4 regions of the Streptomyces sp. NPDC059788 genome follow, and region 3 is predicted to be linked to each of the others. Evidence: riboswitches for the same ligand, from Rfam matches in the RefSeq annotation. Region 3 holds a riboswitch; each other region holds the start of a gene.

Region 1 (5,108 bases), on a different contig from region 3:
TGGGAGACGGCGCGTGGCGCCCGGACCCGGCTGCCGGGCGCCAGGTGTGCGACGGCGGGTCGCCTCAGGTGTGCGTCAGCGCCCTGGACGCGGATCTGCTGCCGCAGGTCTCCCGGGCCCTGTCGGGCGTCACGGGCCGACTGGCCGGGGTCCCGAACGGTCCGGTCCGCTTCGAGGGGCTGCCGCGCCAGTCGCGCCGCGACGAGGCCGACCTGCCGCAGCTCTTCCTGGGACAGAGCGTCGTACGGGGCGAACTGACCGATCCGGAGCGGTACGCCTGGGAGGCCGCGGCCGGGCTGGCCGGGCGCCGTGAGTGCGGCGGCGCCGCTCCGTTCGGCCGCGTCGACGCGGCCGTACAGGACTGGCTGGTCTCCAACGGACTCGGCGACCGCCGTCGGGCGGCCTGGGCACGGGTGCTCCGGGAGCGGGGCGACAAGGAGTCCGTCGCCGCGGCCGAGGAGGGCGAACGGGCCCTTCGCCATCTCGCGTCGATGGACGACGACCGGCGGCGCGCCTGGCTGGGCCGGTATTTCGCCTCGGCGGAGAGCTGCGACGCGCGGAAGGTTCCTCAGCTGTAGCGGGTGGCCCCTTCCCGTCACCGGTAGCCGACACGCCCTACCCCTGGCCTGCCTCCTTCCGCGCGTAGTGCGTGTCGGCGTCGGCGAAGCCCGCGGTGATCAGGTGGCCGGGGTAGTGGACGGGTTCGGTGCCGGCCGGCAGCCGGTCGCGGAGGACGGCGTACGGGCCCGCGGCGGTGATGCGGCCTGCCTCGCAGATCAGCAGCCCGTCGGGGTCGTGGACGAGAGCTTCCGCGGTGGCCATGTGCGGGCGGGTACCCGTTCCGGGTGGGGGTGGATCTGGCGTACGTCAGCGGGGCGGGCGTGCCGTACAGCCGAACGGGTCGGGTATCGGCCGCGGGCGACAGAGACGGGGGCGGGGACGGCAAGACTGTCTCCGGGCCGGGGAACGGGTCGGCTCCAGGCCGGAGATCGGCTTCGGGCCGGAGATCGGCTTCGGGCCGGGGATCGGTCCGGGTCCGGTGCCGACGCGGCACCGGCAGCCGTTCGGCTGCCGTGCGGCATCCGGTGGACGGTCTAACGGTGGCCGAAGGCAGTCGAGGACGGTCGATGACAGCCGAGGACAGTCGAGGAACAGGGGCCGAATGGGTGGAAGTGCGGGCAGGGGCGCGGGCGGGCGTGGCGCGGGCCGGAGGGCCGGGTGGTACGGCGTACGGGCGGTGGCGGCGGTGCTGGTCCTGACGGGGCTGACGGTGGGCGGGCCCGCCCTCGCGACGCCTGCGGGCGCGCGCCCGGGGCTGCCGGACGCCACGCGGGCGGCCCACGCGGAACACGCCGCGCGGGCGGCCCTGGCGCCACACGCCGCTCGGAAGGAACGCGCGGTCCGGGCGCCGGGCGCCGCCCATGTCCCCCGGGACGTCGAAGCGACCCGGGCGGCCGTCGTCCGGCTGGTCAACCGCGAGCGGGCGAGGGCCGGATGCCGTCCCGTACGGGCGCACCGTACGGTCACGAGGGCCGCGCAGCGGCACAGCGACCACATGGCGCGCGACGGCTCGCTCTCCCACCGGGAGCGCGGCGGCTCGGGGCCCGGCAGCCGGCTCTCGGCGGTCGGGTACGACTGGCGCCGGGCGGGCGAGAACATCGCGCGCGGCCAGCGCGGGGCCGCCGAGGTGGTCCGGGCGTGGGCGCGCAGTCCGGAGCACCGGGTGGTGCTGGCCGACTGCACGTTCCGGCACGCGGGAGTGGGGGTCAACAGCGGTACCGCCGACCGGGGCCCCTGGTGGACGCTGCTGCTGGCTCTTCCGGATTGACGGGATGCGGGGGCTGCGGGCTGCGGGCCAGGGGCTGCGGACTGCTTGAGGCGGAGCCTGACGGGCTTGGGGCGGGGCATCGCGCGAGTCTGATGGGCTTGAGGCGGGTCTGACGGGCTTAGGGCGGGGCTTTGGGGGGCTCTTAGGGGGGCGGAGCCTGACGGGCCTGAGGCCGGCCTGGACGGGGCCGGATTCCGCGAACCCAGCCCCCGAAGGGCCCGGCCCCCAACGCCGCCCCCGTACCGGAAGCGGCCCCCATCCCCCGTACCGGAAGCGCCCCCGCCCCGTACCGGAAGCTCCCCCGCTGTCGAACCTCAAGCGCCCCCATCAGCGCACCGAAGACACCACACCCCCACCCGAACCACCCTCACCACGTGCACCATCCGCACCACCCACAGCAGCACCCCGCCGCGCCCGAACAACCCGTTCCGCCAGTTCACCGAACAGCAGGCCGAAGGCGGCCCACAGAACGAGCTGGACGGCGAGCGCGGAGACCCGGAACTTCCACAGCAGCAAGGCGGGGAAGTCGGCGGGGAGTTCGTTGACGGCCGGCAGGAAGGCGTAGGCGAGTCCGACGGCCACGGCGAAGGCGGCCAGGGCGGCGACCGTCGCGTACCAGGTGCCCAGGCGGGGTGCGAGCCGCTTGCCGAGGATGACGGCGGCGACGGTCAGCAGCACGCTGAGGGCGATCATCAGGAAGTACAGCGCGGTGCGCTTGCCGATGGAGTCGGGGTCGCCGACGGACGGCGGGTTGGCCGGGTATTTCAGGAACGGTACGAGGTAGACCGCGGCGAAGGCGGCGCCGGAGAGCAGCAGGGCGGTGGCGCGGGGGCCGAAGCGGCCGGCGCGGCCCAGCGCGAAGCAGTAGGCGAGGGCGGCGATGCCGCCGAGCGCGACGCCGTACACCAGGACGCCGGTGGCCAGGCCCGCGGTGGACTGCACCGTACGGCTGACGACCTCCGCCTCGTGTTCGTGGGCGTGTGCGTCCTCGAAGGCGATGGCGGCGTCGACCTGGGGCTCGCCCAGCAGGTAGGCGACGAGCAGGGCGAGCAGGCCGGCGGCGAGGCCGGCCGCCATGCCGCGCACCAGGAGGGATCTGACGGTGACGGAGTTCATGTACGACATTCCCCCGGTCAGTGGCAGGGGAAGCCGAGCAGGTGGCGTCCGTCGTGGACCCACTCGTGCACGTCGGTGCCGGAGAGCAGTGCGGTGGCGCCCTGTTCGGCGCCGACGAAGTAGAGCAGGACGAGCATGAGGATGCCGCCGAAGACCGCCCACGGCAGGACCGTCCTGACGGGGAGGGTGGCGGGTGCGGCGGGGCCGGTGGTCGGCGGTGCGACGGACTGGGCCATGACAGAACCTCCTGGGGAACTCGCGTCCCGGTCGGGGAGTCGGGACGACAGGACGGGTCTGGCTCGTCCGGTGGCCCCGTACGGGACCGGTCCGGGCTCACAGTGGCGCGACCGCGCCGGAATTCCACCGGCTTCCGTCATGTCATCGTCAATAATCATCGGGAACGTACCGCGTGGCGGAGGCCGGGCCAAGAGCCCCCGGGCCACCGGAAAGGCGCACGGCGGCGGGCGAGCGCCCCGCTGGTTGCCTTGTGCGCCCTCAGGTTTCCCTGGTCGGGAGAGGTGCGCATGACAACTCGGGTGATGTTGGTCTCACCGGCCTTCGACGACGCCCTGCGCGCGGTGCGCTTCCCGGCCGACGAGCCGCTGACGCCCGGCGGGCTGCGCCGCGCCCGCGCCGTACGCGCCACTGCCGCCGCGCTGCCCGCCGACCGGGCCCTGACCTCCCCTTCCGCGCGCTGCCGGGAGACGGCGGAGGCACTCGGTCTGCGGGCGGTCCCGGACGCGGGCGCGGCGGGGTGCGCGATGGGCCGCTGGCAGGGCCGGACGCTGGACGAGGTGCTGGCCGCCGAACCCGCGGCAGTCACGGCCTGGCTGTCCGGCCCGGACAGCGCGCCGCACGGCGGCGAAACGCTCACACGGCTGCTCGGCCGGGTGACGGACTGGCTGGCGGGCCTCGCGGCGGAGGGCGGCCGGGTCGTGGCCGTAGTGGAGCCGGACGTCGTACGTGCGTCCGTGGTGTGCGCCCTGGGGGCTCCGCCCTCGTCCTTCTGGCGGGTGGACGTACCGCCGCTGGCCCTGACCGTGCTGAGCGGGCGGGACGGGCGGTGGAACGTCCGGGTCACGGGGGAACTCGGCGGGGAGGCGGTTTCCGCGGGGGCGTGTCCTCCGGGGGCGTGACCGTCGGGGCCGTGTCCCCCGGGGGGCGTGACCGTCGGGGCCACGACCGTCAGGGCCGTACCCCTCGGTCTCAAGACCGCCAGGGCCGTACCCCTCGGCCTCAAGACCGCCAGGGCCGCACCCCTCGGTCTCATGACCGCCGGGGCCGTCGGTACCGGGCCGCTCTCCGCCCCCGGCCAGGGCGGCCCCCCATAATCCTCACCCGGCCCCGTACGTACCGCCGTATCCTGGTTCGAGACGTGGTGTTGCACATGGGTTGCAATAACGAGACCGGTGACGAAGGAGCGGTGCCGTGGCATCTCCAGGCTCTCCAGTGGTGCTGGGGATCGAGTCCTCCTGCGACGAGACCGGGGCAGGCCTGGTCCGGGACGGGAAGCTGCTCGGGCACGCGGTGGCGTCCAGCATGGACGAGCACGCGCGCTACGGCGGCGTCGTACCGGAGATCGCGGCCCGCGCGCACGTGCACTCCCTGACGCCGGTGGTCCGCCGCGCCCTCGACGACGCGGGCCTGACCATGTCCGACATCGGCGCGGTGGCCGTGACCACCGGCCCCGGCCTGTCGGGCGCCCTCCAGGTCGGCCTGGCCGGCGCCAAGGGTCTGGCGTACGGGCTGGGCGTGCCGCTGTACGGGGTGCACCACCTCGCCGGGCACGTCGCCGCCGACACCCTGGAGCACGGCCCGCTGCCCGACCCCTGCATGGTGCTGATCGTCTCCGGCGGGCACACGTCCCTCCTCCTGGTACGGGACCTGGCGCGCGACCCGATCGTGCACCTCGGCGACACCCTCGACGACGCCGCCGGGGAGTGCTTCGACAAGGTCGCGCGGGTCTTCGGCCTGCCGTACCCGGGCGGCCCCGCGATCGACCGGGCCGCGCGCGAGGGCGACCCGAAGGCCGTCGCGTTCCCGCGCCCGCTGACCGGGCCGCGTGACGATCCGTACGGCTTCTCCTTCTCCGGCCTGAAGACGGCCGCCGCGCGCTGGGCCGAACGGCACTCCGGCGGCGAACTGCCCGTCGCGGACGGCGCGG
Region 2 (5,108 bases), on a different contig from region 3:
CCCTTCCGTGCCGACCTCGCGCGCCACCCGCGTCACCTCGTCGGCGAACGCGGACAGCGTGTCGACCATCGTGTTGATCACGCCGGCGAGCGCGGCGACCTCGCCCTTCGCCTCGACCATGATCTTCTGTGACAGGTCGCCCTTGGCGACCGCGGCGGCCACCTGGGCGATGGAGCGCACCTGGCCGGTCAGGTTGGAGGCCATCACGTTGACGTTGTCGGTCAGGTCCTTCCAGGTGCCCGAGACGCCCCGCACGGTGGCCTGGCCACCGAGGTTGCCCTCGGTGCCGACCTCGCGGGCCACCCGCGTGACCTCGTCGGCGAACGCCGAGAGCTGGTCCACCATCGTGTTGATGGTGCTCTTCAGCTCCAGGATCTCGCCCCGGGCGTCCACGGTGATCTTCTGCGACAGATCGCCCTGGGCCACGGAGGTCGCGACCGCCGCGATCGAGCGCACCTGCGACGTGAGGTTCCCGGCCATGAAGTTGACCGAGTCCGTCAGGTCACGCCACGTACCGCCCACGCCGGGCACCTGCGCCTGCCCGCCGAGCCGGCCCTCGGTACCGACCTCGCGCGCGACGCGGGTGACCTCGTCGGCGAACGCCGAGAGCTGGTCCACCATCGTGTTGATGGTCGTCTTCAGCTCCAGGATCTCGCCCCGGGCGTCCACGGTGATCTTCTGCGACAGATCGCCCCGGGCGACCGCGGTGGTGACCTGCGCGATGTTGCGCACCTGCGACGTCAGATTCCCGGCCATGAAGTTGACCGAGTCGGTCAGATCCCGCCACGTACCGCCCACGCCGGGCACCTCGGCCTGCCCGCCGAGCCGGCCCTCGCTGCCGGCCTCCCGGGCCACCCTCGTGACCTCGTCCGCGAACGCCGACAGCTGGTCCACCATCGTGTTGACGGTGTTCTTCAGCTCCAGGATCTCGCCCTGCGCATCGACATCGATCTTCTGCGACAGATCACCCCGGGCCACCGCGGTGGCCACCTGCGCGATGTCGCGCACCTGGGTGGTGAGGTTGCCGGCCATCACGTTGACCGAGTCGGTCAGGTCCGCCCAGGTGCCGGAGACGCCCGGGACCTCGGCCTGGCCGCCGAGCCGGCCCTCGCTGCCGACCTCGCGGGCCACCCGGGTCACTTCCGAGGTGAACTGGGACAGTTGGTCGACCATGCCGTTGAAGACGGTCGCGATCTCACCGAGCAGCCCGTCGGCCCCGTCCGGCAGGCGCGTACCGAAGTTTCCGTCGCGTACGGCCGTGAGCCCCGCGAGCAGCTGTCGCAGCTCCGGTTCCCCGACCCTTTCTCCCGTACGCGCCGACTTCGTCCGCACCGCCGGACGCGCGCTCCCGCCCGCCGTCTCAGCAGCCATGACCCAACCTCGTTCCACTTACCGGACCCCCTGCGCAAGGCACGACGGCGCTGTGGCTCCTGCTTCGGAAGGCGCGCACACCTGTGCCTCACGCCGACACCTCGTGACCTTGCCGCACGGCAAGTACCGGCAAGACTACCCCTGGGCATCACAACGGAAGACATGACGACCTCACTTTTCGGGTCCGTCCGCCGCGCCGGGGCCCCGGGCGGTAATGCCCGTGTGGACGCGGGAATTCACCTCCCACAGGTTCGATCACGATCCGGGGGCCGCTGCCGTACTCACGGGGAAGCGCGCAGCCAGTCGTCGAAGCGGATCGCGGCCGTCCGGGCACGGCCCTCGTCGGGGACGAGGCTGCGCTCCGCCAGCTCGGAGCCGAAGTAGCGGGCGTGCGGATCGGGCACGACCTCGCGCGGGTCGTGCCACGCGCGCAGCGCTCGGGCGACCAGCTCGTCGAAGCGGAACCGCTCGGGCCCGGCCACCTCGACCACGCCCTTCAGCGGGGCGGCCCCGGCGGCCCCTGCCACCGCTTCGGCGACGTCCTCGGCCGCCATGGGCTGGAAGAGCACCGGCGGCACACGCACGAGGTCGCCCTCGGTGGCGGCATCGGCGATGCCCCTGACGAACTCGTAGAACTGCGTCGCCCGGACGATCGAGTAGGGGACCGCCCCTTGGGTGATCAGCCGCTCCTGGGCCGCCTTCGCCCTGAAGTACCCGTTGCCGGGCAGGCCGTCGATGCCGACGATCGACAGCGCCAGGTGGTGCGACACGCCCGCCGCCGCTTCGGCGGCCAGCAGGTTGCGGGTGGAGGTGGTGAAGAACTCCAGCACAGCCGACTCCTCGAAGGACGGCGAGTTGGACACGTCCACGACCACCCGGGCTCCGGCCAGCGCGGCGTCCAGGCCCTCGCCGGTGAGGGTGTCGACGCCCGTGCCGGGCGCGGCGGCCACCGCCTCGTGCCCACGGCCGGCGAGCTTGGCGACCACCTTGCCGCCGATGAGGCCGGTGCCTCCGATGACCACGATCTTCACGTCGCGTCCTCCTCGCTCCGGGGTGACCACGCGTCAGGACTGCCGGGTCACGCGGCTGCGCGCGCCACTGCGGTTCCTCGTCGGCGGCCAGACGTACATGGGCCGCTCCGGCACGTCCTCACGTACGCGTTCTCCGGGGTGGCCGGAGGGCTTCCATTGTTCAGCGCCCCGGCACGCCCGGTGAGCGCCGATCCGGACACACCTCCGGCATCCCGCGGGCCGTTCCCGCGCAGGTCGCGCGGCCCGGGGCCGCACCCGTGTCCCATTTCACGTACCGCCATGTGAACAAGGGTGTCCGCGCGGGGCGTGATCGATCTACTCTGGGCGGTGCAGCTGGTTCGCCCTGCCCGCCAGGCAGACGCGTCGTAAGAGGGAACCCGGTGGGAATCCGGGACTGCCCCGCAGCGGTGAGCGGGAACGACCGCCGTCATACGCACTGGATCCGGGCCGCGGATCCGGGAAGCGACGGCCAGTAGGGGCCCGCCGGGAGCACCCGGCAGGCGCGCCCGCGAGTCCGAAGACCTGCCCGTTGCCCGGGTACGCCCACGCGTACGCGGACACCTCCGGTGACCTTCGAGGGCGGGTCGGCGTGTCACAGCAGGCGGGCATGGGCGTCCTCAGGCGCCCTTCGGTCCGCCCGATGCGTCACACCTTCGCGTTCTCGTCCCGTCACCGGGGCTCGGAGAAGATCACGCTCGCGAAGGAGAGTTCCGTGACAGCGAAGCCCGCAGCCGCGGCAGCACGGGCCACCGTGTACGGCTACCCCCGCCAGGGACAGCACCGGGAACTGAAGAAGGCCGTCGAGGGCTACTGGAAGGGCCGCGTCACCGCGGACGCCCTGCTGGAGACCGCCCGGGACCTGCGCCGTTCGAACTGGCGGCAACTGGCCGACGCCGGCCTCCACGAGGTGCCGACCGGCGACTTCTCGTACTACGACCACGTGCTGGACACCAGCGTCATGGTCGGCGCCGTCCCGGAACGGCACCGCGCCGCCGTCGCGGCCGACCCCCTGGACGGCTACTTCGCGATGGCGCGCGGCACGCAGGACGTGGCGCCGCTGGAGATGACCAAGTGGTTCGACACCAACTACCACTACCTGGTGCCGGAGCTGGGCCCGGACACGGTCTTCGCCGCGGACTCCGGCAAGCAGGTCGGCGAGCTGCAAGAAGCGCTCGCCCTCGGTCACACCCCGCGCCCGGTCCTGGTCGGCCCGGTCACCTACCTCCTGCTCGCCAAGCCCGCCCCCGGCGTCGCCGCCGACTTCGACCCGCTGACCCTGCTCGACCGGCTCCTGCCCGTCTACGCGGAGGTCCTGGCCGACCTGCGCGCGGCGGGCGCCACCTGGGCGCAGCTGGACGAGCCCGCCCTGGTGCAGGACCGCACCCCGGCCGAACTCAACGCCGCCGAGCGCGCCTACCGCGACCTCGGCGCTCTCACCGACCGGCCGAAGCTGCTGGTCGCCTCGTACTTCGACCAGCTCGGCGAGGCTCTTCCGGTGCTGGCCAAGGCCCCCGTCGAGGGTCTGGCGCTGGACTTCACCGAGGCCGCCGCGGGGCATCTGGACGCGCTCGCCGCCGTGGGCGGGCTGCCCGGCAAGCGCCTGGTCGCCGGTGTCGTCAACGGCCGCAACATCTGGATCAACGACTTCGAGAAGTCGCTGGGCACGCTCGGGACGCTGCTGGGCCTGGCCGACCGGGTCGACGTGGCCGCCTCCTGCTCCCTGCTGCACGTTCCGCTCGACGCCACCGCCGAGCGGGACATCGACCCGCAGGTCCTGCGCTGGCTCGCGTTCGCCCGGCAGAAGACCGCCGAGATCGCCACGCTCGCCCGCGGACTCGCGCAGGGCACCGACACGATCGCCGCCGAACTGGCCGCCAACCGCGCCGACCTGGCGTCCCGCGCCGGTTCCGCGATCACCCACGACCCCGCCGTACGCGACCGCGCCGCCGCCGTCACCGACGCCGACGGCCGCCGTTCGGCCCCGTACGGGGAGCGGGCCGCCGCCCAGCGGGCCCACCTCGGCCTGCCCCTGCTGCCGACCACCACCATCGGCTCGTTCCCGCAGACCGCCGAGCTGCGCACCGCCCGCGCCGATCTGCGCGCGGGCCGCATCGACGCGGCGGGGTACGAGGAGCGCATCAGGACCGAGATCCGCGACGTCCTCGCCTTCCAGGAGAAGGCGGGCATCGACGTCCTCGTGCACGGCGAGCCCGAACGCAACGACATGGTGCAGTACTTCGCCGAGCAGCTGACCGGCTACCTCGCCACGCAGCACGGCTGGGTCCAGTCGTACGGCACGCGCTACGTCCGGCCGCCGGTCCTCGCCGGTGACATCTCGCGGCCCGAGCCGATGACGGTGCGCTGGACGCAGTACGCGCAGTCGCTCACCGACCGGCCCGTCAAGGGCATGCTGACGGGCCCGGTCACCATGCTCGCCTGGTCGTTCGTCCGCGACGACCAGCCGCTCGGCGACACCGCCCGCCAGGTGGCGCTGGCCCTGCGCGACGAGGTCGGGGACCTGGAGGCGGCCGGCACCTCGGTCATCCAGGTGGACGAGCCGGCCCTGCGCGAGACGCTGCCGCTGCGCGCCGCCGGCCGCGCCGCCTATCTCGCCTGGGCCACCGAGGCGTTCCGCCTCACCACCGGCGGGGTGCGGGACCGTACCCAGATCCACACGCACATGTGCTACGCCGAGTTCGGTGACAT
Region 3 (5,108 bases):
GCGGAGACGCTCACCCGCGTGACCGCGCCGGTCCTGCGGTTGCGTACGAAGATGTCCTGGGCGCCGTTGGTGTCGCCGGGCACCAGGTCCTCGCGGCTGGAGGCGAAGGCCACCGAACGGCCGTCGGCGCTGATCACCGGCATCTGCGCGCCCTGCCGGCCCTGCGGGGGCCGGCCGTCGACGGTGACGCTCTCGGTCCGCCCGGTCCGGCGGTCGTGGACGAAGATGTCGGTGTCGGCGTTGGTGTCGCCCGGCACCAGGTTCGCCGCGTTCGACTCGAAGGCGACGAAGCGGCCGTCGGCGCTGATGGTGGGCGTCAGGGACCAGGAGTCGGCCTGGGCGCCGTCGCTCGCCACGCTGACCCGCTCGACGGCGCCCGTGCGCAGGTCCTTCACGAAGATGTCGGTCTGCCCGTTGGTGTCGCCGGGCACCAGATTGGTCGCGTCGGAGTCGAAGGTGACGAAGCGGCCGTCGGCGCTGAGCGCCGAGCCGGACGAGCCGCCGTTGCCCTGGGTGCCGTCGGCGGCGACGCTGGCCCGCTCGGTGCCGCGCGGCGGCGCGGACCGGGCGTCGGCCGTGGCGGCGGGCAGCAGCGCGGCGAGCGCGCACACGCCCGTCACGGCGGCGAGTCTTCGTACGGTGCGGGTGGTCCTCATGGTTTCCCCTCCTGGTCGGTACGCCGGTACGCCGGTGCCGGGCACGCCGGTTCCGCCGGGCGTGCCCGCGCCGGTACGTCAGTTCTGCGGACGGCGGACGAAGACGTCGCCCGTCCCGTTCGTGTCCCCGGGCACCAGCCCGTCGTCGCGCGAGTCGAAGGCCGCGAGCCGCCCGGTGGCGTCGGGTGCCGCGATGTTCGTCCAGGACGCCGACTGGCCGCCGTCGGCACCGACGTTGATCCGCTCGACGCGCCCGGTCCGCAGGTCCCGGACGAAGCCGTCCACCTCGCCGTTGGTGTCGCCGGGCACCAGGTTGGTGGCGGCGGAGGTGAAGAAGAGCCGCCGGTTGTCCGCGCTGAGCCGCCCGTCGGAGGACCAGCCGTTGCCCTGGGCGCCGTCGTGCGCGCGGGACAGCAGCCGGGTGGTGCCCTGTTCCAGGTCGCGGGCGAAGACGTCGTACGTGCCGTTGGTGTCGCCCGGCACCACGTCGGCGGCCAGGGCGGAGAAGACCGCGTACCGGCCGTCGGGGCTGAGCCGGGGGAACGGCGACACGCCGACCACGGCGTCCGTGGAGCTCAGGCTCGCCGCCCGGGTCCGCCCGGTGTCCAGGTCGTGGACGTACATGGGGTCCTGCGGCGGCGGGCGGCGGAAGCCGGGGCCGGCGGGGGTGAGATTCGTCGCCTTCGAGGTGAACGCCACCCGGCGGCCGTCGGCGCTGATCGACGGGAAGGCGGACGGGCCGTTCGACTGGGTGCCGTCGCCCGCCACGCTGACCCGTCGCACCGTTCCCGCCCGCACATCGTGGACGAAGATGTCCAGGCGCTCGTTGGTGTCACCGGGCACCAGATCCGCACGGTAGGAGCCGAAGACGAGGCGGCTGCCGTCGCCGCTGAGGGCGAAGTTCTGGACCCCGTATCCGTACGGGGACTTCCCGGCGCCCGCGGTGGGGCTGGTGGTGCGCCCGGTCGTGCGGTCGTGGACGAAGACGTCGCCCTCGCCGTTGGTGTCGCCGGGGACCAGGTTCGTGGCACTGGAGTAGAAGGCCACATACCGTCCGTCGGCGCTGATCTCGGGCGATCCGGAGAGGGCGTTGCCGGGGGTGCCGTCACCGGCGACGCTGACCAGGTCGACCCTTCCCGTCCGTAAATCCTTGACGTACACGTCCTGGGAGCCGTTGGTGTCGGTCGGGCCGAGATTGGTGGCTTCCGAGGTGAATGCCACGAACCGCCCGTTCGCACTGAGCTTCGGATCGCCGGAAAAACCGTTTCCCTGCGTACCGTCGGCGGCCACGCTGACCCGCTGCGTGGCCGCGGGCCCGTCGGCCGCCGCCGTCGCGGGCAGCACCCCCGCCGCCGCGCAGGCCCCCGCCACCAGCCCCACGACTCGCCCGGCGCCACGCGCCGAACTCCTTCTTCGCATGTCTCCCCCCTCGCTCTTCCCCCACCCGCCCCGCCGACCGACGGAGCAGACATGGAGCCAATACGCTTCAGGGGTCCCGGTCAACGCATCAGGGACATTCCGCGCCACCAATACGCCCCGTGCATCAGCCTCCGTCCAGACCGCCCGGAACGGCCCGGGAACGGCTGCGGGAGCACCCCGGGAACACCCCCGGAACGGCCCGGAAACGGCCTCGGAGCCGCCTCGTGGCACCCTCGCGGCAGGCCCGGAAAGCCTGGGGCCGCGGCCCCGCAACGGCCGCCGAATACCACGGCTTCGGACAACCCGGCCCCAACGCGACACAAGATATGGGGGTGGGTGCACGAGCCAGCACAAGATGTATGCTCGTCCTCGCTGTCGTCGCAGGGGAATCCGGTGCGAATCCGGAACTGTCCCGCAACGGTGTACGAAGTGCGCATATCCGCACCCGTGAGTCCGAAGACCTGCCCACAGTACGCCCGCGCCAGGACCGGCGCGGTCGTCGATACGTCCGGGTCTCGCGGGTTGGACCGGTGGACGCTGCGCGGTGTGCCCGCGCGCCCCTTGCCGTGCCGGGGGTGCCGCACGCCCGCACGCGGCCGTCGCCCCTCCCCCAGGCCCCCGCCGAGTGAGGGAGAGCAGCACGGTGACCATCGCGCCAACGGAGCCCGCAGCAGCCCAGCAGGTCGTTCAGCCCGCGAAGGACACGCAGCCCCAGCAGGGCGCCACCGGCCGCGACGCGGACGGCCCCGGCGCCGCGCTGCTGCGCACGCTGACCGACCTCACCGCCGACCTCCCCGCCACCGACCCGGGCAAGATCGCCGCCGCCGCGCTGCGCGGCCGCCACCCCGGCTCGGACGAGGCGGAGCTGCGCTCGCTGGCCATGGAGGCAGCGGCCGGCCTGATCGGCGACGAGCCGCAGTACTCCAAGCTGGCCGCCCGCCTGCTGACCCGCGCCATCGCGGAGGAGGCGGCCACGGAGGGGGCGGTCGCCTTCTCCGCCTCCGTCGCCACCGGCCACCGCGAGGGCCTGATCGCCGACAGCACGGCGGAGTTCGTCCGGACCCACGCGGCCCGCCTGGACGCGCTGGTCGACCAGGCCCTGGCGGACGGCGCGGACGACCGGTTCGGCTACTTCGGCCTGCGCACCCTGCACTCCCGCTACCTGCTGCGCCACCCGATCTCCCGCCAGGTGATCGAGACCCCGCAGCACTTCCTGCTGCGCGTCGCCTGCGGCCTGGCCGAGGACCACAGCGACCGGGCCGTGGCCGACGTCGCCGAGCTGTACCGGCTGACCAGCTCGCTGTCGTACCTGCCCTCCTCGCCCACCCTGTTCAACTCCGGCACCCGGCACCCGCAGATGTCCTCCTGCTATCTGCTGGACTCCCCGCTGGACGAGCTGGACTCGATCTACGACCGCTACCACCAGGTGGCGCGCCTGTCGAAGCACGCCGGCGGCATCGGCCTGTCGTACTCCCGGGTCCGCGCCCGCGGCTCGCTGATCCGCGGCACCAACGGCCACTCCAACGGCATCGTGCCGTTCCTGCGCACCCTGGACGCCTCGGTCGCGGCCGTGAACCAGGGCGGCCGGCGCAAGGGCGCCGCCTGCGTCTACCTGGAGACCTGGCACGCGGACCTGGAGGAGTTCCTGGAGCTGCGCGACAACACGGGCGAGGAGGCCCGGCGCACCCACAACCTGAACATCGCGCACTGGATTCCCGACGAGTTCATGCGCCGCGTCGAGGCCGACGCCGACTGGTCGCTGTTCTCCCCCAGCGACGCCCCCGAGCTGGTGGACCTGTACGGCGACGAGTTCGACGCCGCGTACCGCAAGGCGGAGGCCGAGGGCCGCGCCGTCAAGCAGGTCCCGGCCCGGGTCCTGTACTCGCGGATGATGCGCACCCTCGCGCAGACCGGCAACGGCTGGATGACGTTCAAGGACGCCGCCAACCGCACCGCCAACCAGACCGCCGAGCCCGGCAAGGTCGTGCACTCCTCGAACCTGTGCACCGAGATCCTGGAGGTCACCGACGACGGCGAGACGGCCGTCTGCAACCTCGGCTCGGTCAACCTCGCCGCCCACCTGGGCGAGAACGGCGAGATGGACTGGGAGCGGCTGGACGCCACGGTCCGTACGGCGGTGACCTTCCTCGACCGCGTGGTGGACATCAACTTCTACCCGACCGAGCAGGCCGGCGCCTCCAACTCCCGCTGGCGCCCGGTGGGCCTGGGCCTGATGGGCCTGCAGGACGTCTTCTTCCGGCTGCGGCTGGGCTTCGACTCGCCCGAGGCGCGGGAGCTGTCCACCCGCATCTCCGAGCGGATCATGCTCGCGGCGTACGAGGCGTCCGCCGACCTCGCCGAGCGGCACGGCCCGCACCCGGCCTGGTCCGCGACCCGTACGGCCCGGGGCGTGCTGCACCCCGACCACTACCCGAACGCCGAGCCGCGCTGGGCGGACCGCTGGACGGCGCTGCGCGCCCGTATCGCGACGACCGGGATGCGCAACTCGCTGCTGCTGGCCATCGCGCCGACCGCCACCATCGCCTCCATCGCGGGCGTGTACGAGTGCATCGAGCCGCAGGTCTCGAACCTGTTCAAGCGCGAGACGCTGTCGGGCGAGTTCCTCCAGGTCAACGCGTACCTGATCGAGGAGCTGAAGGAGCTGGGCCTGTGGGACGCCCGCACCCGTGACGCACTGCGCGAGGCCAACGGCTCGGTGCAGGAGCTGGACTGGATTCCCGCCGGGACGCGCGAGCTGTACCGCACGGCCTGGGAGATCCCGCAGCGCGCGCTGATCGACATGGCGGCGGACCGTACGCCCTACCTCGACCAGAGCCAGTCGCTGAACCTGTTCATGGCGTCCCCGACCATCGGCAAGCTCAGCTCGATGTACGCGTACGCCTGGAAGCGCGGCATCAAGACCACGTACTACCTCCGTTCGCGGCCGGCGACCCGTATCGCCCAGTCCGCGCGCGGCACGGGCGGAAGCGCGCAGCCCGCTCCCGTCCCCGCTCAGACGGCCGACCCCGAGGC
Region 4 (5,108 bases), on a different contig from region 3:
GGATGGTGGTCGTCGCGGGCGCGTTGTGCCGGGTTCCCCGTACGGACACCTCGTAGGCGTCGCCGGTGGCGACGACATCGACCCACGCGCCGTGCGGGTGGCCGCAGCGCCGGGCGCAGCCCGACCAGTGGACGGGCAGTCCGGTGCCGTCCTCGGGGAGGGTGGCGGCGGCGTCCGCGCGTACGTCGGACAGGGACTTGGCGCAGCCGGGGCGGCCGGTGCAGGCGCCGAGCCCGTACCAGGGGGAGGCGGGGTCGGTGACCAGACCGGCCGTGGCCAGTTCGCGCAGTCCGGACTCGGCCGCCTCGGGAGGCAGGCCGGGCAGGACCACGCCGCGCCAGGGTGTCATACGCAGTTCGCCGGAGCCGTCCCGGGCGACGGCGGCCAGCCGCCGCAGCTGGGCGGTGGTGAGGCGGCCGAGGGGGGCGAGGAGGGAGAGGGCGGTGGTGCCGTCGGGGCCGGTGACCGGTCCCGGGCGCGGTGGGGGCGGTGCCGGGACCGGCGTGTACGGCTGGGTGTCCGGCCGGGTGTCCGGCTGCGGGAGCCGCGTACGGAGGCGGGCGCGGACCGCCGGGGCCCCGTACCCGGGCGGCAGCTCCCGTACGCGCCAGGAGCCGTTGCCCGCCTCCTGGGCGACGGAGAGGAACGCTTCGGCCGCGGTGCGGGCCGCGCGGGGCGCGTCGCGGCCGGGGAGGCGCAGGGCCTCGGTGTCGTCGCCGACGCGCAGCAGCGCCGTGCCACCGGGTTCTGCGATCAACGTCACATCGCCGCCGAGCGCGGCCACGTCGCCGCGGCCGTCGTCCAGCGCGAAGAGGAAGCGGCCGGAGAGGTCGGGTGCCGTGTCGCTCGCGCACAGGAGGAGGTCCAGCTCACGGGCCCATTCCTGGACGGGGGCCGCGCCGTCGGCGCCCTGCCCGTCCAGGCCGGCGAGCGGGGAGGCGACGATGTTGCGTACGCGTTCGTGGCGGTCGGAGGGGAGGAGGCCGGCGGCGCGCAGCAGGCCGGCGAGATCCTCCGCGCAGCCGTCGCGCAGGCCGCGCAGTTCCGCGTTGCCGCGGGAGGTGAGGGAGAGGTGGCCGTCGCCGAGGCCGTCCGCCGCTTCGGCCAGCGCCAGCGCCTGATGGGCTGTCAGCAGGCCTGCGGGCAGGCGGAGTCGGGCCAGGGAGCCGTCGGCGGCCGAGTGCAGCCGCAGGGCTCCGGGACAGGCGTCGCCGCGGGTCCGTACGCAGGCGTCACCGCGGTCCCGTGCGAGGGATTCGTCCCGATGCGGGGGTATCGCGGGGGTGGGCGGCATGGCGGCGAGCATACCGACGATGGCCTGGACGGTCCCCGCCCGGCCGTCGGCCGCAGCCCTTACTATGCAGGTCGGTGGGTCAGCTGGCCCACCGGACGCCATCGACGGCGCCAAGGGAGGAAGCCCGGTGCAAATCCGGTGCGGTCCCGCCACTGTGAGCCCGGCCACCGCCGGGCGAGCCAGGAACTCCCGCCGTCCGTGAACACCGCCCGGGGCGCGGACCCCGAGGAAGGCCAGACGCCGCCATGATCCTGCTGCTGTCGACGTCCGACACCGACCTGCTCAGCGCCCGTGCGGCCGCCGGTCCCGTGCCGTACCGGCTCGCCAACCCCGCCCGCCTCGACCTGGCGGAGCTGCCCGGCCTCCTGGAGGGCGCCGACCTGGTCGTCGTCCGGCTCCTGGGCGGTCTGCGCGCCTGGCAGGAGGGCCTGGACCAGCTCCTCGCCGCCGACCAGGCCCGGCCCGTCGTGGTGCTCACCGGCGAACAGGCGCCGGACGCGCAGCTCATGGAGGCGTCCACCGTCCCCATCGGCATCGCGGCCGAGGCGCACGCCTACCTCGCGCACGGCGGCCCCGCCAACCTGGAGCAGCTCGCCCGCTTCCTGTCCGACACCGTGCTGCTGACCGGCCACGGCTTCGAGCCGCCCGCCGCCGCGCCCTCCTGGGGCCACCTGGAGCGCTCGAAGCACCTGGCGGCGGAGGCGCGTACCGGCGCGGAGGTCGTGGCCCGTACGGACGACACGGGCGCCGCCACCGGCCCGCTGGTCGCCGTGCTCTACTACCGCGCCCACCACATGAGCGGCAACACCGGCTTCGTGGAGTCGCTGTGCGAGCGGATCGAGGAGGCCGGCGGGCGCCCGATGCCGCTGTTCGTCGCCTCGCTGCGGGCGCCCGAGCCGGAGCTGATCGACGAGCTGCGCGCCGCCGACGCGATCGTGACGACCGTGCTGGCGGCGGGCGGCACCAAGCCCGCCGAGGCCTCGGCCGGCGGCGACGACGAGTCCTGGGACGCGGGCGCGCTCGCCGGACTGGACGTGCCGATCCTCCAGGCCCTGTGCCTGACCGGGCCGCGCAGCGCCTGGGAGGAGAACGACGAGGGCCTGTCCCCGCTGGACGCGGCCAGCCAGATCGCGGTGCCCGAGTTCGACGGCCGGCTGATCACCGTCCCGTTCTCCTTCAAGGAGACCGACGAGGACGGTCTGCCGGTGTACGTCGCCGACCCCGAGCGCGCCGCCCGGGTCGCCGGCATCGCCGTACGCCACGCCCGGCTGCGCCACATCGCGCCCGCCGACAAGCGCCTGGCGCTGGTGCTGTCCGCGTACCCGACCAAGCACTCCCGCATCGGCAACGCGGTCGGTCTGGACACCCCGGCGAGCGCGGTGGCGCTGCTGCGGCGGCTTCAGGAGGAGGGCTACGACTACGGCGACGAGCCCGTGCCCGGTCTGGAGTCCGGCGTCGGCGACGAGCTGATCTACGCGCTGATCGAGGCGGGCGGCCACGACCAGGAGTGGCTGACCGAGGAGCAGCTCGCCCGCAACCCCGTCCGCATCCCGGCCGCCGACTACAAGCGCTGGTACGGCACGCTGCCGCGGGAGCTGCGCGAGCAGGTCGAGGAGCACTGGGGCCCGCCGCCCGGCGAGATGTTCGTCGACCGCAGCAAGAACCCGGACGGCGACATCGTGCTGGCCGCCCTGCGCCGCGGCAATCTGCTCATCCTCATCCAGCCGCCGCGCGGCTTCGGCGAGAACCCGATCGCGATCTACCACGACCCCGATCTGCCGCCCTCGCACCACTACCTGGCCGCCTACCGCTGGATCGCCGCCTCCCAGGAGGACGGCGGCTTCGGCGCCGACGCCATGGTGCACCTGGGCAAGCACGGCAACCTGGAGTGGCTGCCCGGCAAGAACGCCGGCCTGTCCGCCGCCTGCGGCCCGGACGCGGCCCTCGGCGACCTGCCGCTGATCTACCCGTTCCTGGTCAACGACCCGGGCGAGGGCACCCAGGCCAAGCGCCGGGTGCACGCCACGCTCGTCGACCACCTCGTGCCGCCGATGGCCCGCGCCGAGTCGTACGGCGACATCGCGCGCCTGGAGCAGCTGCTCGACGAGTACGCGGCGATCTCCGCCATGGACCCGGCCAAGCTGCCCGCCATCCGCGCCCAGATCTGGACGCTGATCCAGGCCGCCAAGCTGCACCACGACCTCGGTCTGGAGGAGCGCCCGGACGACGAGGGCTTCGACGACTTCCTGCTGCACGTCGACGGCTGGCTGTGCGAGGTCAAGGACGCGCAGATCCGCGACGGGCTGCACGTCCTCGGCGGCGCGCCCGCCGGTGAGGCGCGCGTCAACCTCGTCCTGGCGATCCTGCGCGCCCGGCAGATCTGGGGCGGTACGTCCTCGCTGCCGGGCCTGCGCGAGGCGCTGGGCCTGGACGAGTCGGCCGCGACCCGGACGAGCGCCGACGCGGTCGAGGAGCAGGCCCGCGGCCTGGTGCAGGCCATGGACGACGCGGACTGGGACCTGGCGGCCGTCGAGCGGGTCACCGCCGGGCTGCCGGAGGACCAGCGCGAGCCGGTGGCGGCGATCCTCGCCTTCGCCGCCCGCGAGGTCGTCCCGCGCCTGGCCGCCACCACCGACGAGATCGACCACGCCGTGCACGCGCTGGCCGGCGGCTTCGTCCCGGCGGGCCCGTCCGGCTCGCCGCTGCGCGGTCTGGTCAACGTCCTGCCGACCGGCCGTAACTTCTACTCGGTCGACCCCAAGGCCGTACCGAGCCGCCTCGCCTGGGAGACCGGCCAGGCGCTCGCCGACAGCCTCCTGGAGCGCTACCGCACCGACCACGGCGACTGGCCGACCTCGGTGGGGCTGTCCCTGTGGGGGACGAGCGCCATGCGGACGTCCGGTGACGACGTCGCCGAGGCCCTCGCCCTGCTCGGCGTCCGGCCCGTGTGGGACGACGCGTCGCGCCGTGTGACCGGCCTGGAGCCGATCCCCGCCGACGAACTGGGGCGTCCGCGCGTCGATGTGACGCTGCGTATCTCCGGCTTCTTCCGTGACGCGTTCCCGCACGTCATCGGCCTGCTGGACGACGCCGTACGGCTCGCCGCCGGGCTCGACGAGCCCGCCGACGTCAACTTCGTCCGCGCGCACGCCCAGGCCGACCTGGCCGCGCACGGCGACGAGCGCCGCGCCACCACCCGTATCTTCGGCTCCCGCCCCGGCACGTACGGCGCGGGCCTGCTCCAGCTCATCGACTCCCGCGACTGGCGCACCGACGCGGACCTCGCCGAGGTCTACACGGTGTGGGGCGGTTACGCGTACGGCCGCGGCCTGGAGGGCTGCCCGGCGCGCGAGGAGATGGAGACCGCTTACAAGCGGATCGCGGTGGCGGCTAAGAACACCGACACCCGCGAGCACGACATCGCCGACTCGGACGACTACTTCCAGTACCACGGCGGCATGGTCGCGACGGTGCGCGCGCTCAAGGGCACCGCGCCCGAGGCGTACATCGGCGACTCGACCCGCCCCGAGACGGTCCGCACCCGCACGCTGGTCGAGGAGACCTCCCGCGTCTTCCGTGCCCGGGTGGTCAACCCGCGCTGGATCGAGGCGATGCGCCGCCACGGCTACAAGGGCGCCTTCGAACTCGCCGCGACGGTCGACTACCTGTTCGGGTACGACGCCACGACCGGCGTCGTCGCCGACTGGATGTACGACAAGCTCGCCCAGACCTACGTCCTGGACCCGGAGAACCGCGAGTTCCTCCAGGAAGCCAACCCCTGGGCCCTGCACGGCATCGCCGAACGCCTCCTGGA

Evidence for each region. A riboswitch is a leader RNA that binds a small molecule or an ion and turns the genes downstream of it on or off. The one in region 3 is predicted to bind cobalamin.
Region 1: another riboswitch for cobalamin. It lies ahead of ACFV57_RS11030 (CbtB domain-containing protein); the one in region 3 lies ahead of ACFV57_RS06585 (ribonucleoside-diphosphate reductase subunit alpha).
Region 2: another riboswitch for cobalamin. It lies ahead of metE (5-methyltetrahydropteroyltriglutamate--homocysteine S-methyltransferase); the one in region 3 lies ahead of ACFV57_RS06585 (ribonucleoside-diphosphate reductase subunit alpha).
Region 4: another riboswitch for cobalamin. It lies ahead of cobN (cobaltochelatase subunit CobN); the one in region 3 lies ahead of ACFV57_RS06585 (ribonucleoside-diphosphate reductase subunit alpha).

What each region holds. Positions count from the first base shown of each region.
Region 1 is NZ_JBHWHY010000010.1:12,026-17,133, forward strand. It holds gene ACFV57_RS11010 (hypothetical protein) at 1-578, shown strand, start outside; gene ACFV57_RS11015 (hypothetical protein) at 616-822, opposite strand; gene ACFV57_RS11020 (CAP domain-containing protein) at 1,163-1,828, shown strand; gene ACFV57_RS11025 (CbtA family protein) at 2,156-2,944, opposite strand; gene ACFV57_RS11030 (CbtB domain-containing protein) at 2,962-3,180, opposite strand; cobalamin riboswitch at 3,214-3,358, opposite strand; gene ACFV57_RS11035 (histidine phosphatase family protein) at 3,484-4,080, shown strand; gene tsaD (tRNA (adenosine(37)-N6)-threonylcarbamoyltransferase complex transferase subunit TsaD) at 4,394-5,108, shown strand, end outside.
Region 2 is NZ_JBHWHY010000001.1:113,139-118,246, reverse strand. It holds gene ACFV57_RS00795 (HAMP domain-containing protein) at 1-1,371, opposite strand, end outside; gene ACFV57_RS00790 (SDR family oxidoreductase) at 1,653-2,402, opposite strand; cobalamin riboswitch at 2,720-2,947, shown strand; gene metE (5-methyltetrahydropteroyltriglutamate--homocysteine S-methyltransferase) at 3,115-5,108, shown strand, end outside.
Region 3 is NZ_JBHWHY010000005.1:194,538-199,645, forward strand. It holds gene ACFV57_RS06575 (TolB family protein) at 1-656, opposite strand, end outside; gene ACFV57_RS06580 (TolB family protein) at 735-2,075, opposite strand; cobalamin riboswitch at 2,418-2,559, shown strand; gene ACFV57_RS06585 (ribonucleoside-diphosphate reductase subunit alpha) at 2,719-5,108, shown strand, end outside.
Region 4 is NZ_JBHWHY010000006.1:64,000-69,107, reverse strand. It holds gene cobG (precorrin-3B synthase) at 1-1,306, opposite strand, end outside; cobalamin riboswitch at 1,352-1,504, shown strand; gene cobN (cobaltochelatase subunit CobN) at 1,540-5,108, shown strand, end outside.